One region of the Calidithermus timidus DSM 17022 genome, then DNA from elsewhere that is predicted to be linked to it. Evidence: riboswitches for the same ligand, from Rfam matches in the RefSeq annotation. Region 1 holds a riboswitch; the other holds the start of a gene.
What was found. Region 1 has a riboswitch for thiamine pyrophosphate ahead of B047_RS0109480 (thiamine ABC transporter substrate-binding protein). Riboswitches for the same ligand answer to the same signal wherever they lie in the genome.
Positions count from the first base shown of each region.

Region 1 (7,538 bases):
CGTCCTCGGTCGAGCAGGTAGAACACCCCGCCTGCCAGCAGCCCCAGCACGACCGACAAGGCCAGCGCCTCGGCGAAGGGGGTGGCTCCGGGCCGTCCCAGGCGCTCGTAGATGGCGAGGGAGAGGGTAGTCCACTCCGGACGGCGCAGGATGAGCGTGGCCCCGAACTCCCCGATCACGGCGGCCAGGGTCAGGGCTGCTCCTGAGCGCAGGGTGGGCTGGAGCAGGGGCCATTCCACGCGCCACAGACGGCGCCAGGGGCTGGCACCCAGGGTGCGGGCGGCCTCGAGTGCGCTCTTCGGCATGGCCCGCAGCGCCGGGAGCAGCGCACGGCTCAACAGCGGGTAGCTCAGCAGCGCATAGGCCGCGATCAGCAGCAGCAGCGAGCCGCTCAATTGCGGGTAAGTCAGCAGATAGCCCAGCCCCACCAACACCGGGGAGACCAGCAGGGGAAGCATCCCGGTCAGGTCGAGCCAGCGAGGCCCCAAGCGGCGCGGGTGCGGCCCTTCACCGCGCCAGACCGCGTAGGCGTAGAGAAAACCGATGGGAAGGGCCAGCAGCAGGGTCAGCCCGGCGAAGCGCAGGGTGTTCCACAAAGCCTCGCCTGCCGGGGTGAAATCGTCGCTGTTCCAGACGGTAGTGAAGGCCGAGGGGCTTTGCAGCGCCTTGAGCAGCAGGGCCAGCAAGGGGGCGTAGAGCAGGGCAAACCCCAGCCACAGGGCCAGCGCAAGCGCCCAGGCTTTGGGGCGCGGGAGGGGCCGGGGGCCTGCCTCAGGTTGCAATGACAAGGCCAGCCGGGCCTGGGCCCACAGGTACAGCAGCGTGACCCCCGCGCTCACGGTGAGCTGGGCCAGGGCCAGCGCGGTGGCCTCGGGGAAGGCCAGGCGGTAGCTGAGTAGGTTGTAAATCTCCACCTCGAGCGTCGCATAGCGCTGTCCCCCCAACACCAGCGGCAGCCCGAAGCTGCTGAAAGTGTAGAGGAAGGTCAGGCCACCCCCGGCCAGCAATCCCGGAGCCAGCAGGGGAATACCCACCCGCAGGTAGGCCCGCCAGGGCGATGCGCCCAGGGTGCGGGCGGCGGCCAGGGGGGTCTCGAGGCCGGGCAACAGCACCACCAGCAGGCGCAGCACCAGGCCCAGGTTGTAAAACACCGCAGCCCACAGCAAAATCCAGGGTGTTCCCTGCAAGTTGAGCCCCAGCAGGCCCCGGGGACCTGCCAGGGCCAGGAAGCCCAGGGCCACCACGATGGTGGGCAGTACGAAGGGTACCGTCGAGAGCGAGAGCAGGGCCTCCCGTCCTGGAAAGCGGTAGCGGAAGGCGTAGGCCAGGGGCAGGGCCAGCAGGGTGGTGAGGAGGCTCGAGGCCATCCCGTACTCCAGGCTCCACCCCAGCCGTCCCCAGTAGTATGGGTTCCGCAGGGTTTCCCCCAGACCCTCCCCCAGACCCAGCAGCAGCACCCGCGCCAGCGGATAGCCCAGCGCCAGCGCCAAGAAGAGCAGCACGGGCAGGGCCAGCAGAGGGCTCAGGCGCATGCAGCTATTTTCGTCCCTTCTTCACCGCCTCGGGCGATTGTCCCTGTAGCACCACTTTGGTCCACTCGCTCACCCAGCGCTCGCGGTTTTGGGCGATGCTCCGGGGCTCGAGGGTGGCCGGGGCTTTGGGCACCTCGGCCCACTTGAACACCTCGGGCAGCTTGGCGTCCTTGCGGGTGGGGTAGATCCACATCTCGGTGGGGATGCTCTCCTGCACGGGCCTGGAGAGCAGCCAGTCCACGAACTTACGGGCGGCAGCGGGCTGCTTGGTGCCCTTGAGGATGCCCACGAACTCCACCTGCAGGAAGGAACTGCCCGGCAGGAGCAGGTTGCCCGTGGGGGGTTCGTCGAGCTTTTTCTCCGAATAGAACAGCTCGGCGGCGGGGCTGGTCGCATAGCTCACCACCAGCGGGCGGTCGCCGCCGGACTTGGAAAAAGCGGTATAGTAGGCCTCGCTCCAGCCCTTCTCGACGCGCACCCCACCGTCGCGCAGGCTGGCCCAGAAGTCGAGGTAGCCGTCCTCGCCGAAGGTCTTGACCGTAGCCAGCAGGAAGGCCAGCCCCGGCGAGGAGGTGGCCGGGTTGGTCACTACCAGCAGCTTGGCGAACTCGGGCTTGGCCAGCTCGGCGAAGCTTTGGGGTAGGGGCTTGTCCTTGAAGTAGGCCTTGTCGTAGTTGAGCGCCACGTAACCGTAGTCCACCGGCAGGGCGCGGTAGCTCCGGTCGAGCACAAACTCAGGGCGCAGCGCCGGGAGGACGGGGGAGGCGTAAGGCTGGAGGATGTCGGCCTCGAGGGCCAGCGAGAGCTGGGAGTTGTCGAAGCCGTAGATCACGTCGGCCACAGGGGCCGCCTTGCTCAGGATGGCTTTGTTTAACATCTCCCCGGCGTCGCCTGCCTTGAGGAAGCGGAGCTTGATGCCGTTTTTCTGCTCGAACTCGGCCACCAGCTTCTTGTCGAGGTTGAAGCTCTCGTGGCTCAGGATGGTGAGCTGCTGCGCCTGGGCCAACCCCAGCAGGGTCAGCGTCGCCAGAAGAAGCTTTTTGAACATAAAAAATCCCCCTTGTCACCGGAGGGGGCCGAAGGCACGTTGGCCTTGCTCTGTTCCCGTCACGCTCCCTACGCCGGTCCTAACCGGGTCAGGTTCCAAGGGTATCTCTCAGCCTGGCTCTGAGCCAAGCACCCCCGATGACCCCATGAATATACACCCCGCCTCCGGTCCCCGGCGAGGGGGCTTCTACAATTGGCTTCCCACCGTCCGCGCCGCGCGCACCCAGAAGCGGGGAAAGCGCTCTTGAAGCTCTCGGGCAAAGAAAAGGGCCTCGTCGGCATCGTGGGCCAGGCCAAAGACGCTCGAGCCCGAGCCCGACATCAGCACCCCGCGCAGCCCTACGGACTTCAGGTGGAGCTTGAGCTCGGCGATGGCGGGCTCGAGGCGGAAGACGGGAGCCTCAAGGCTGTTCCAGTAGGGCGGATCGCGGCCCAAGCGGAGGGCCTCGAGGATGCCGCCGATGTTGAGCTCGCTCCCCCACTCCTCGGGCCGGAGGGCCCCGTAGGCCGCCGCCGCCGAAACCGCGATGCCCGGATTGACCAGCACCAAGTGGGCCTCCACGACCTCCACCGGCCGTAGGCGCTCCCCCGCGCCCCGCCCTTCGGCCATGCCGCCCAGCAGGAAGAAGGGCACGTCGGCCCCCAGCTTCCGGGCGATGCTGGGAAGGTCGAGGGGGGCAGGGTAGAGCCTGGAGAGGGCCAGCAACACCGTCGCCGCGTCGGAGGAGCCCCCGCCCAGCCCGGCGGCCAGCGGGAGCTTTTTCTCCAGCCGCACCCACACCCCACCGGGCCACCCGGCGGCCTCGAGGTAGGCCTGCGCCGCCCGATAGGCCAGGTTGTCCGCTCCGGTGGGGAGGTCGGCACCGATGACCTCGAGCCCGATCCCTCTCGGGCGTGCCTCGACGCTGAGCCGGTCTCCCAGGTCCAGCGCGGCGAAGAGGGTGTGCAACTCGTGATAGCCACTCTCGAGCCTCCCCACGACGGAAAGGCCCAGGTTGACCTTAGCAGGCGCTAGCAGTTCCACGTGCGGGCCAGCCCTGCGGCGAGCTCGAGGTCTTCGGGGTAGGTCAGCTTGAACATCCGGCGGTCGCCCTCGACCAGCGCCACCGGATGGCCCAGGGCCAGCACGGCCTGTGCGTCGTCACTGTAATCTTGCCCCAGGCGAATGGCCTCGCGGTGGGCCTCGAGCAGCAACTCGCGTCGAAAGCCCTGCGGGGTCTGCACCAGCCGGTAGCGCTCGCGCGGGATCACCGCGCCGTAGGAGCTGGAGCGTTCCTCCACCAAGGTGTCGGGTACCGGGATCGCCAACGTAGCGGCCCCCGTTTGGCCCACCGCCTTCAGCAGCCGCTCGACGGCCTCCCGCACCACGAAGGGCCGGGCCACGTCGTGCACCAGCACCACGTCGCCTGTGGCTTCGCGCAGCATGTTCCACACGCTTTGTTGGCGGGTTGGGCCTCCAGCCACGAAGCGCACGCCGGAGCGCGGGGGCTGGGGGTGGCCGGGGGGTAGGGCTACCAGGATTTCCTCGGCCCAGGCGAAGGCCGAGAGCGCGTGCTCGAGCAAGGTCTTGCCTCCGACCTCGAGGAAAGCCTTGGGGCCGCGCCCCAGGCGTTCGCCCGAACCGGCGGCGGGAAGGAGTACCGAGAGCGACATCAGCCCAAAGGCTACCAGAAAAAGCTAGACATTCTCATAGAGGCTTTGTGTTAGGCTCTTGGGCGTGACGTTTTGGGAAGCCATCCTGCTGGGCGTGCTCGAGGGCCTCACCGAATTCCTGCCCATCTCCTCCACCGGTCACCTCACCCTGGCCGCGCACCTGCTGGGCATCCCCATCGAGAGCGACAACTTCGCCAAAAGTTTTTTGATCGTGATCCAGCTCGGGGCCATCCTGGCGGTGTTGGCGCTCTACCTTCCGCGCTTCCTGCGCGACCTCGAGGTCTGGAAGCGCATCGCCTTTGCCTTCGTCCCCACGGGGGTCATCGGCTTCGGCTTGTATCACTTCATCAAGGAGCGCGTCCTGGGCAACGACCTGGTCGTGGTGTGTGCCCTGATCGGGGTGGGGGTGGCTTTGCTCTTCGTCGACCGCTGGCTCCAGGGCCACAAGAAGTACGACGACATCAACCAGATGCCCCTGGCCCAGGCCGCCCTCATCGGCGTGTTCCAGGGTCTCGCCGCCCTCTTCCCCGGCACCTCGCGCAGTGGAGCCACCATCGTAGGTGGAATGCTCAGCGGCCTCTCGCGCCGGGCTGCCGCCGAGTTCTCCTTCATCCTGGCCGTGCCCACCATGCTCGCCGCCTCCGGCTACGACCTGCTGCAAAGCGCCAGCACCTTCCCCAGGGAGGGCTTTGGAGTCATGGCCATCGGCTTCTTAGCGGCCTTCATCACCGCCCTGCTTACCGTGCGCTGGCTGCTGGGCTTCGTCAGCCGCAACACCTTCGTGCCCTTTGCCATCTACCGCATCGCGCTGGGGCTGGTCTACGCGGCGTTTTTTCTGCGATGAGGTCGATAGCTGATAGCCCATAGCCGAACGCCGAATGTAGGGACTTTTATTCCTCGACCACTTCGGGCTCCTTCCAGCGCACAGCCCTGGGGTATTCCAGGCCCAGCAAGTCCAGCACGCGCTGGGTCATGAAAGCCAGCAGGTCCTCGATGGACCGGGGCCTGGTGTAGAAACCGGGGGCCGCGGGCAGGATGGTGGCTCCGGCCTGGGCGGCCTTGAGCAGGGCCTCGAGCGTCGGTATGGGCAGCGGAGCCTCGCGCGGCACTAAGATCAGTGGACGGCGTTCCTTGAGGTGGACGTAAGCGGCGCGGGTGAGCAGGTTATCGGCGATGCCATAGGCGATCTTGGAAAGCGAAGTGGCGCTGCAGGGCACGACCACCATGCCCAGGGTGCGGAAGGAGCCCGAGGCGATGGAAGCCCCGATATCCTGCGAGCGGTGCACCACGTCGGCCAGCAGTTCCACCTCCTCGGGGTTCTTGCCTATCTCCTCGATCAGCACCCGCTTGGCTCCTTGGGTCATGACCAGGTGAACCTCGAGGCCCTCGATGCGTCGCAGGGTCTGGAGCAGGTCTATGCCATACGCCATCCCCGAGGCCCCGGAGAGCCCCACCACCACCCGCCTGGGCGTCTTGCTCACGCCCCGACTCTATCAGAAGCGCGCGGCAAGGGGTAGCGCCGAATGCCGGAGAAGGCGAAACGCTCTTTACTGCTTCAGCCGGAAGAGACCCAGCCCCTGCACCTCCAGCCGCCCCGAAACTTCCTGGCCCGTGAGCAGGTCGGTGGCTTCGGGCACTTCGAGCACGGTGGGCTCGAGCGCTACGTACACCCGCACCTCCTCGCCCGCGTAGAGGCGCCGGAAGGAGAGCAGCGTGTCGCTGACCGCGAGCGGCTGCAGCCCACCACGCCGGAGGGCAGGGACCGCTTTGCGTAAGGCGATGAGCTGCTTGACCCAGCTGCGCACCTCCCGGTTCCACCTGCGCTCGTCCCAGGGAAAGGTGCCCCGGCACATGGGGTCGCCCACGAAGTCGTCGTAGTCGTTGGCTTGCTCGAGGCCGATCTCGTCGCCGTAGTAGATGCCCGGAGCGCCGGGGAAGCTCAGCAACAGCCCCAGGGCCAGTTTGAACTTCTCCACGTTTCCCCGCAGCCGCCACAGGGGCCGGGGGATATCGTGCGAGCCCAGTAGGGTGTACATGCACTGGCGCACTTGCAGCGGCAGCGCAGTGTAGTGCTCCCACAAAGTTGCCCACGTCTCCTGGGTGCTTAGCTCCACTGGCCAACCGTAGACGTTGCGCCCGCTGAGCCACTCCATGACGGGGTTGGCGAAACCGGCGTAGTGCATGGAGCCGTCGAGGGTATGTTGGCGCAGCCGCTCGGTGGCGTCGAAGAACAGCTCGCCGAAGACGAAGGCCTCGGGGTTCTCCTCGCGGGAGTTGCGGTGGATCAGCCGCAGCAGCTCGGCGTTGCCCCGGTCGGTGCCGCCCTCGCCGATCTGGTGAGCCACGTCCAGCCGCCAGCCATCGGCGCCCTTGCGGATCCAGTGCCGCACTGGGGCGTGATAGCCGTCCAGCCAGCGTCCGACGGTGAGGGGGTTGGCGTAGTCGAGCTTGGGCAGGGTCTTGACCCCGAAGAAAGCGGCATAGCTCCCGTCGGCGTGGAAGGTGAACTGGCCCGCTTCAGGGCTGTCGGGGTCTTTGAGGGCCTTCTGAAAATCGGGGTGAGCGCTGCCGATGTGATTGAACACCCCGTCCAGGACGATTTTCATGCCCCGCGCGTGCAACTCGGCAACCAGGCGCTCGAAAGCCTGGTTACCTCCTAAGCGCGGGTCGGCGTTGAGGTAATCGAACGCGTCGTAGCGGTGCGAGGAAGGGGAGGGGAAGATGGGGGTGAGGTAGAGGGCTTCGACGCCCAAATCCTGTAGGTAGCCCAGCTCCTGGCGGATACCCTCGAGGTCGCCCCCGTAGTGCTGGTGGGCCCCATGCTTAGGATTAACCGGCTCGTCCCAGCCCTTCTTGACGATGGGCCGCCCCTCGTAGACCCATTGCGCCGCCTTGGCCTCGTTGGAGGGGTCGCCATTTTTGAAGCGATCGGGGAAGATCTGGTAAAACACCGCCCCCACCGCCCACTCCGGTACGCTGGGGGCCGAGAGCAGGTGGAAGAAGCGGTCGTAGCGGGGCATCGCCCCGTACAAGCCGCCGCTGGTGACGTAGCGCTTCTCGCGGGTGAGGTAGAAGCAGTAGCGCAGCGGCGAGCTGTACATGGGTACGGTGATCTCGAGCCCCCCCTGCACCGCCTTCAGCGGCCTGCGCTCGATCTCGCCGTAGCGCTCGAGGATCAGATAACCCTCCTTGGCGAGGGTGCGCAGCCGCAGGGTCACTGCTTCCCCCAACTCTGGGGTGAGCGGATCGACGCAAAAGGGTTCCCAGTCGTGATAGTGCATTTGTACCTCGCGTTTTGTCGCGTAT
Region 1 is NZ_KB890697.1:74,448-81,985, reverse strand. Features, by position in the region: gene B047_RS0109485 (ABC transporter permease) at 1-1,532, opposite strand, end outside; gene B047_RS0109480 (thiamine ABC transporter substrate-binding protein) at 1,537-2,580, opposite strand; TPP riboswitch at 2,628-2,726, opposite strand; gene ispE (4-(cytidine 5'-diphospho)-2-C-methyl-D-erythritol kinase) at 2,767-3,603, opposite strand; gene ispD (2-C-methyl-D-erythritol 4-phosphate cytidylyltransferase) at 3,591-4,232, opposite strand; gene B047_RS0109465 (undecaprenyl-diphosphate phosphatase) at 4,297-5,076, shown strand; gene B047_RS0109460 (UbiX family flavin prenyltransferase) at 5,123-5,713, opposite strand; gene B047_RS0109455 (glycoside hydrolase family 13 protein) at 5,780-7,513, opposite strand.

Region 2 (7,538 bases), on a different contig from region 1:
GGCGGCGGTGTCCACGGGCAGCATGCCCAGGATGTAGAAGGGCGCATAGCCCGTGAGCTTCTTCTGGATCTGGACGTTGGTGGCCACCTCGTTCAGGGGAATGTGCCCCGGACCCTCCACCATGGCCTGGACCCCGGCCCGCCTGGCCCTTTCCACCAGCTCGCCGATGGTGAGGAGCTCGGCGATCTGGGCCCGGTCGGTGCTATCGGCCAACGAACCCGGCCGCAGGCCATCCCCCAGGGAAAGGGTCATGTCGTAGGTGCGGGCGATGTCCAGAAGGTCGTCAAAACGGGCATAGAGGGGGTTTTCCTCCCCCCGGTGGAGCATCCAGGCGGCCATAAGCCCCCCGCCCCGGCTCACGATGCCCGTGGTGCGGGGGCTATGCCGGTACACCTCCAGGTTCTTCAGGGTCACTCCCACGTGGACGGTGATGTAGTCCACCCCCTCCTTCCCGTGCTCCTCTATGACCTGGAAAAGCTCGCCTGCCGACAGGTCAAAGAAGTTCTTGCGCCTGGCCGCCCTAAACTCCGCCTCGTAGATGGGCACGGTGCCCAAGGGAACACTGGCCACCTCGAGGATGCGCCGCCGAATCTCCTTCAGATCCCCCCCGGTGGAGAGGTCCATGAGGGTGTCCGCCCCATAGCGGATGGCTACCCTGGCCTTCTCCACCTCGGCCTCCAGGTCCACGTAATCGTAGGAGGTGCCCAGGTTGGCGTTCACCTTGACGCCCAAACCCTCCCCGATGCCCTTGAAGTCGGTGAGGGTGCGGTGGTTGGGGTTCCGGGGAATCACGATCCTCCCCCGGGCCACCCCTTCCCGCACGAACTCGGGGGAAACCCCCTCTCGCTCTGCCACGTAGGCCATTTCCTCGGTGACGATGCCCTTCCTCGCCGCCTCCAGCTGCGTCATCCCTCCACCCCCATGAGCTGCAAAAGCCGCTTCGCCGTCCAGGGCGCGAGGAGGACGCCGTTCCTACCGTGGCCCGTGGCCGCGTAGACGCCCTCCCCCACCTCCCCCACAAAAACCTCCCCCAGGGGCCGGTAGCCGAAGACCACCCCCCGGAAGCGGGACCCTCCCAAAGCGGGGAACCGCTCGTGGGCGTAATCCGCAAGCCACCTCAGCCCAAAGAGGTCCACACCCTCTTGCCACTCCTCCCTCCCCGTGGCCCCCAGGTAAACCCCACCCTCCCGGGGCAGGAGGTAGCCTTCCCCGGCGAAAAGGGGGGCGGGTGGGGAGGGGCCTTCCAGGAGAAGGGCCTCCCCCTTGAGGGGGCGCACCCCGAGACCGAACCGCTCCCCCCAGGCCCCCACGGCCAGGAGGATGCGCCGGGCCCGTACCTCCCCCTCGGCGAGGAGGACCTTTCCCTCCCCAACCCCCGTGGCCTCGGCCTTCAGGTAAGGAACCCCCATGCCCCTCAGGACCCCAAGGAGGGCCTCCCTTAGGGCCTTAGGGTGCACGTACCCTCCAGGAAAGGCCCTGGCCCCCAGGCCCCCCCGCACCGGGTAGGGTAGGGGGGCCTCGGCCTCCCAGGCCTCCTTCTCCCCCGGGGTTAGCGCGGCCACGTAGGTGCCGGAAAAACCCGCCTCCACGGGGAAGCCCTTTTCCCCCAACTCGGCCACGAGGTCTCGGTAATGGGTAAGGGCCAAGAGGCCCGCCTGTAAGAGCTCCCCTGAAAGCCCCTCGGGGTAGGGGGCCAGCATGCCGGCGCTGGCCAGGGTGGCGGCCCCGGGCTTTTCCGCATCCAGGAGGAGGACCTCGAGGCCCCGCTTGGCCAGCTCATAGGCCGTAAGGGCCCCGATGATCCCCGCCCCCACCACGGCCACCTCGGCCCTCACCCCTCCCTCCCCAAGGGAACGCCGGTCGTGGGACTGGATGGGCTTGCCCCTTCCCTCGGCCGCATGGGCCCCGCCAGAAAGGCCTTCCTTCCCGCCTCCACCGCCAGCCTAAAGGCCTCGGCCATGGCCGGGGGATCCTCCGCCTCGGCGATGGCGGTGTTGACCAGCACGGCATCCAACCCCAGCTCCATGACCTCCGCCGCGTGGGAAGGGAGGCCCAGTCCCGCATCCACCACCACCGGGGGCAAAGCCGTCCTTTCCCGAGCGAAAAGCTCTAGAAGGGCCCGGGTCCGCACCCCCCAGCCCGAACCGATGGGGGCGGCCAGGGGCATCACCGTGGCCGTGCCCAAAGCGGCCAGGCGCCGGGCCAGGACCAGGTCGGGGGCCATGTAGGGTAAGACGACAAAACCTTCCTGCAACAGGATCTCCGCCGCCTTTAGGGTCTCCAGGGGGTCGGGGAGGAGGTAGGTGGGGTCAGGGATCACCTCCAGCTTCACCCAGTCGCTCCCTGTGATGGCCCGCCCCAGCCGGGCCAGGCGCAAAGCCTCGACGGCCGTGCGGGCTCCGGCGGTGTTGGGGAGCACCCGGTAGCGCTGCCAGTCCAGCGCCTCCAGCAGGCCCTGGTGCCCCGCCGCCCCCACCTCGACGCGCCGGATCGAGACGGTCACCACCTCGGCCCCGGCGGCCTCGAGCGCCTCCTGCATCAGCGCGAAGTCGCGGTACTTGCCCGTGCCCACGAACAGGCGGCCCCTCAGGCGCTGACCTGCGATCACCAGCTCACTCACGGCTAGCCCCCCTGCATCATGGCCACGACCTCCACCACGTCCCCCGCCGCCAGGGGGCGGTTGGGCCAGCGGCCTTTGACCCAGATTTCGTCGTTGAGCATCACGGCGACCGCCTCGAGGCTTATTCCCCGCTGGCCGCACACGGCCTCGACGACCTCGCTCAGGCTCTTTCCCTCGGCCTCCACGGCCTTGCCGTTAATCCAGACCATCCAGCCACCTCCGCATGCGCGCGGCGACCTGCTGGGGATGAGGGGCGTCCAGGATGGCCCGCACCACCGCTACCCGTCGGGCTCCAGCCTCCAGCACCTTGGGTAGGGTGTGCTCGTCGATGCCCCCGATGGCAAACCAGGGCACCCGAAGGTTTTGCGCCGCCCACCGCACGTACGCCAGGCCCGTGGCAGGCCGCCCGGGTTTGGTGGGGGTTTCCCAAACCGGCCCCACCGAAAGATAGCCCTCACTCCCCTCGAGCGCGGCCTGCTCCCGCAGGGCCTGCTCAGCTGCGTGGGTGCTGCGACCAATCCAGCCCGCGAAGAAGCGCCGAGCCTGGGCCACGCTCAGGTCCCCCTGTCCCAGGTGCACCCCCTCGGCTTCCAGTACGGTGGCGAGGTCGGGGCGGTCGTTGATCACCAGCGGCACCCGGTAACGCCCGCACAGCTCCCGCAGCTTTTCACCGAGCTCGAGGATAGCCTGGGCCTCGAGGTCCTTGGCCCGCAGCTGCAGCAGTTCGACCCCGCCGTCCAGGGCGGCCTCGAGGCGGCCCAGCAACTCCGCCTCCGGCTGGCCGGGTCGGGGGCTCGCGACCAGATACAGCTTTCCTAACAAAAAACCACCTCCTGGACCGGCGAAGGGCCAGGAGGAATGGGGTATATGTTGGGTTGGAAAGATTTCTCCATGGGCTTCCCTCCGCCGGTACTAACCGGATCAGGTTCCAAGGGTTACAGGGGTCACCCTGTTCTCAGCCCCCGCGGGGGCACCCCTAGCCGATCAGATCAACGTTATCAGGCCGTCAACACCCCCGTCAAGGATGGCAACCCTGTAACCAGCAAGAGTTTCACCCGAGCTGCTGTGTGTTATAAGTAAACCAGCGGCCATTCGAGGAGGTTGCGCATGGAAATGGTCTTTTGGTTCGGTGGAATTCTCGGAGCGCTCCTGTTCCTCGTCAGCCTGCTCACGCTCTCGCGCAATCCCAGGGTGGGGGCGGTGCTCCTGTTGATCGGGCTGGCCCTGGGTTCGCTGCTGATCCCCTCGCTGGGCCTGTGGCGTCAAGGCCAGGCCTATTTGATCGTGGGCCTGGCGGGGGTGGGTCTTTTCCTGCTGGCGCTGTTTCTGCCCTCGAGGGTGCGGGGAAAAATGACCACCATGTTCGTGGGTCTGGTGCTGGCTTTGTTTTTGTTTCCCGCTCTCAACGTCGCCCAGCCCTGGAACACCAACCCGGTGGCCTTGCTCGAGAACCCCCCCGCCACCGCGACAGAACCCCAGACCCCGCCCCCCACGCAGCCCACTCTCACCGAGCCGCCCGCGCCAGCCCCTCAAACCCCTGCCCAAACCCCGCAGACCTCACCGCCCACCGACGAAACCTCCGCCCCTGAGCCCACGATGCCGCAAGAGCGGGTGGGGGTGGTCAGCAGCGACGCGCTGTGCCCCTGCTTGCTCAAGGTGGTCACGGGGATTGAGGGTGCCCAGGTCGAGCTGAGCCGCGCTGGCCTCGCGGTCGACACCCGGAGCGGGGCGGAGGTGGTGTTTCAGGGGCTCGAGGCCGGCGAATACACCCTTCGCATCGAGGCCGCCGGGTACCAGCCCTTCGAGTTCCAACTTCAGCTGCGCAACAACCGCGAGCTGACCGTTTACCTGCTCAAGCGCCAGTAGCCGGCCACTCAGCCAAACAGGGTAAGCCGCGTATCCTGACCGGAAGGGGCGGGGGCTTCGATCACCCCCGCCGTCTGGTGTAGGTTGACCGTCACGAACTCGAAGGTCTCGTAGGGCTCGAGCTCCACGACGGGTTTTTGTGGCTGCAAAAGGTATAGGCCCGCCGCGTAGAGCGTCTGGAAGGGCTTGGTGGAGGAAAGATAGTCCGAAAGCCGCACTCCCTTAGGGATCTCCAGATCTCCGGCCAGCAAGTACGAGCCATACAGCAGGGCCAGCCGTTTTTTCTCCAGCATGGCCCTGGAGGTGCGCAGCGTGGCCGGTCGGCCCCCCACCAGCCAACGCAGCTGTGTTTTCTGCAGGGCCACGAAGGCACTGCTGGCCTTGAGTTCACCGGCCTCGGGAGGGTGCTTATGGCCCGCTTGATACAGCAGGGCGCCGGTTACCGGAAGGTACGCCTTGCCCTCGGCGTTCAGAAGGTCCGCCGTGCCGCTGCCGGGGATCAGGTAGATCTGCCCGTAGATGCGGTGTTCGGCGGTATGCACGCGGGCTTCGAAAGCTTCTCGCGGCTGTCGGTACACGGCTTAACTGTAACAGCTACAAGCGGCTTCTGGGGTCGAGCGCGTCCCGCAGGCCGTCGCCCAGGTAGTTGAACGCCAGCACCGTGAGGAAGATCATGAAACCCGGTGCCAGGGCCAGCCAGGGGGCGCTGAAGATGTACTCCTGGGCGTTGGTGAGCATGTTGCCCCAGGTGGCGACGGGGGGCTGGATGCCGAAGCCCAAGAAGGAGAGCGCAGCCTCGACCAGGATGGCATTGCCCACCTCGAGGGTGGCTTGCACGATGATGGGGGCGATGGCGTTGGGTACCAGGTGGCGGAACATCACCCGAGCCTCGGAAGCCCCCAGGGCCTGAGCCGCGGCGGCGAACTCCTGCTCGCGCAGGGAGAGGACGGCCCCGCGCACCAGCCGGGCGATGGTGATCCAGCCGAAGATCACCAGGATGCTGATGATGATGAACACGCTGGCCGCGCTGCCGAAGAGGGCCTCGGCCCAACGGCCCACCGCCACCCCAGGGTCGCGCAGCAGCGCCGAGAGCACCAGCAGCAGCGGCAGGGTAGGGATGGTCAGCATGAAGTCGATCAGGCGGCTGATGACGATGTCTAGGTCCAACTGCAACCGGCCCCACAAGCCCCAGACCGCGGCCAGGGCCACCAGGGCCCACACCAGTAGGAGGGCCAGGCTCGAGAGGGCGTTGCCCGGAGTCCAGCTTCCCCCCAGCACGGCCCGCACCGCGTCGGAGGCCAGCATCCAGCTCAGACGGGCCACGAAGTAGAGGAAAGCGTAGAAAAGCACCCAGGAGATCACCCGCCACAAGGCGAAGAGGGGAGGGTGCCAACCCTGAGGGGCCAGGGGGCCTACGTAAAAGCGCAGGGGGCGGCCCGAGAAATAGCCGGCCAGCGTGCCCAAGATGGTCCCCAAAATCACCGCCGAAATGGCCACGGTGAAGCCCACCAGCAGCGAGATGCGCGAGCCGTAGATGATGCGTGAGAGCACGTCGCGGCCTAGGTCGTCGGTGCCCAGCCAGTGCTCGCGGCTGGGGCCTTGAAAGTAAAAGGAAGCCAGATCGCCTCCGGTGGGTTGGGCGGTGGGGTCGTAGGGGGCCAGCAGGGGGGCTAGGAGGGCCATCAGCACCAGAAGGAGCACCACCACCAGGGCGCCCATGGCCAGGCGGTGCTTGCGGAAGCGGCGCCAGGCTAGGGCCCAGGCGCTTTGAGGTTTGGCAGGATGAGCGACGCTTAGCATGGCACCTCCTAGCTGTAGCGGATGCGGGGGTCTACCACCGCATACATGAGGTCGGTGATCAGGTTGAAGAGGGCGGTGAGAAAGGCCAGGAAAGCCAGGGCGGCCATGGCCACGTTGTAGTCCTTAGCCACCAGCGAGTCGAAGATGGCCCGTCCCATGCCCGGCCAGGAGAAGATGGTCTCGGTGATTACCGCCCCGCTCAGAACCCCGGGTATGGCCAGACCCACCACGGTCACGATAGGGATCAGGGCGTTTCGCAGGGCGTGTTTATAGAGCACCTTGCGCTCGGCCAACCCCTTGGCTCGAGCAGTGCGCACGAAGTCTTGGTTCAGCACCTCGAGCAGGCTGGCTCGCATGAAGCGGGTATAGGTGGCCATCTGGATCACCGAGAGGGCCAGAACCGGCAGAACCAGGTGCCAGGCCCACTGCCCGAGGAAAGCCAAAAACCCCACGTTGCCCGAGCGCACGTCCGACCACAGCAGGTTGGGCACCCCCCCGATGGGGAAGCGGGGGAAGAAGGCGAGGTGGTCGGGAATCCAGACCGTGAACAAGAACAAAAGCAGGATGCCCAAGAAGAAGACCGGCATGGAGTACCCCATGAAAGCCAGGGTGGTGATGGCGTAATCGGCGGTGGAGTACTGCCGCACCGCCGAGAAGATCCCCACCGGGATGGCCACCGCCAGGGAGATCAGCAGAGCCAGCCCGGAGAGCAGAAGGGTGTAGGGCAGGCGCTGCTGAAAGATGAACTGCGCTGCCGAGATGCCGTAGTCGCGGCTGAGGCCCAGGTCGCCTTGCAACGCCCGGCCCAGCCACTTGAAGTAACGCACGTAGATGGGCTGGTCCAGACCGTAGGCGCGCTTGAGGGCCTCGAGCTGCTCGGCGGTGATGCGGGGGTTGGCCTGACGCAACTGGTCCAATGGATCCCCCGGCTGCAAGGCCAGAAGCGCGTAGATCACCACCGAGGCCGCGAACAAAAGCGGCACCATCTGAAGCAGCCGGCGTACCGTGTAAGCAAACATTATCTCCTCAGTTTGTCCCTATATTACCTTTTCGACCTATGCCCGAAAGCGAGGCCCGCCCTGGGGCGGGCCTCAGTCTAAGTTGTTCTGAAGCCACCGTGAACTACCGGGCGGAGGGGGCGTACCTAGCCTGGTCCCACCTCTTCTGGGCTCCCCGGCTCTCCCAGCCAATCTCCCAAGCGTTCCAGCCTGGGTAGCCAAAACCGCCGGAGTAGGCCGAGACTACGTAGTTC
Region 2 is NZ_KB890700.1:48,456-55,993, forward strand. Features, by position in the region: gene thiC (phosphomethylpyrimidine synthase ThiC) at 1-909, opposite strand, end outside; gene B047_RS0113220 (NAD(P)/FAD-dependent oxidoreductase) at 906-1,835, opposite strand; gene B047_RS0113225 (thiazole synthase) at 1,832-2,620, opposite strand; gene thiS (sulfur carrier protein ThiS) at 2,623-2,829, opposite strand; gene thiE (thiamine phosphate synthase) at 2,816-3,442, opposite strand; TPP riboswitch at 3,502-3,608, opposite strand; gene B047_RS0113240 (carboxypeptidase-like regulatory domain-containing protein) at 3,728-4,486, shown strand; gene B047_RS0113245 (DUF6812 domain-containing protein) at 4,495-5,064, opposite strand; gene B047_RS0113250 (ABC transporter permease) at 5,081-6,286, opposite strand; gene B047_RS0113255 (ABC transporter permease) at 6,295-7,305, opposite strand; gene B047_RS0113260 (peptide ABC transporter substrate-binding protein) at 7,409-7,538, opposite strand, start outside.
Region 2: it holds a riboswitch for thiamine pyrophosphate, as region 1 does, so the genes downstream of both, thiE (thiamine phosphate synthase) here and B047_RS0109480 (thiamine ABC transporter substrate-binding protein) in region 1, are expected to answer to the same signal.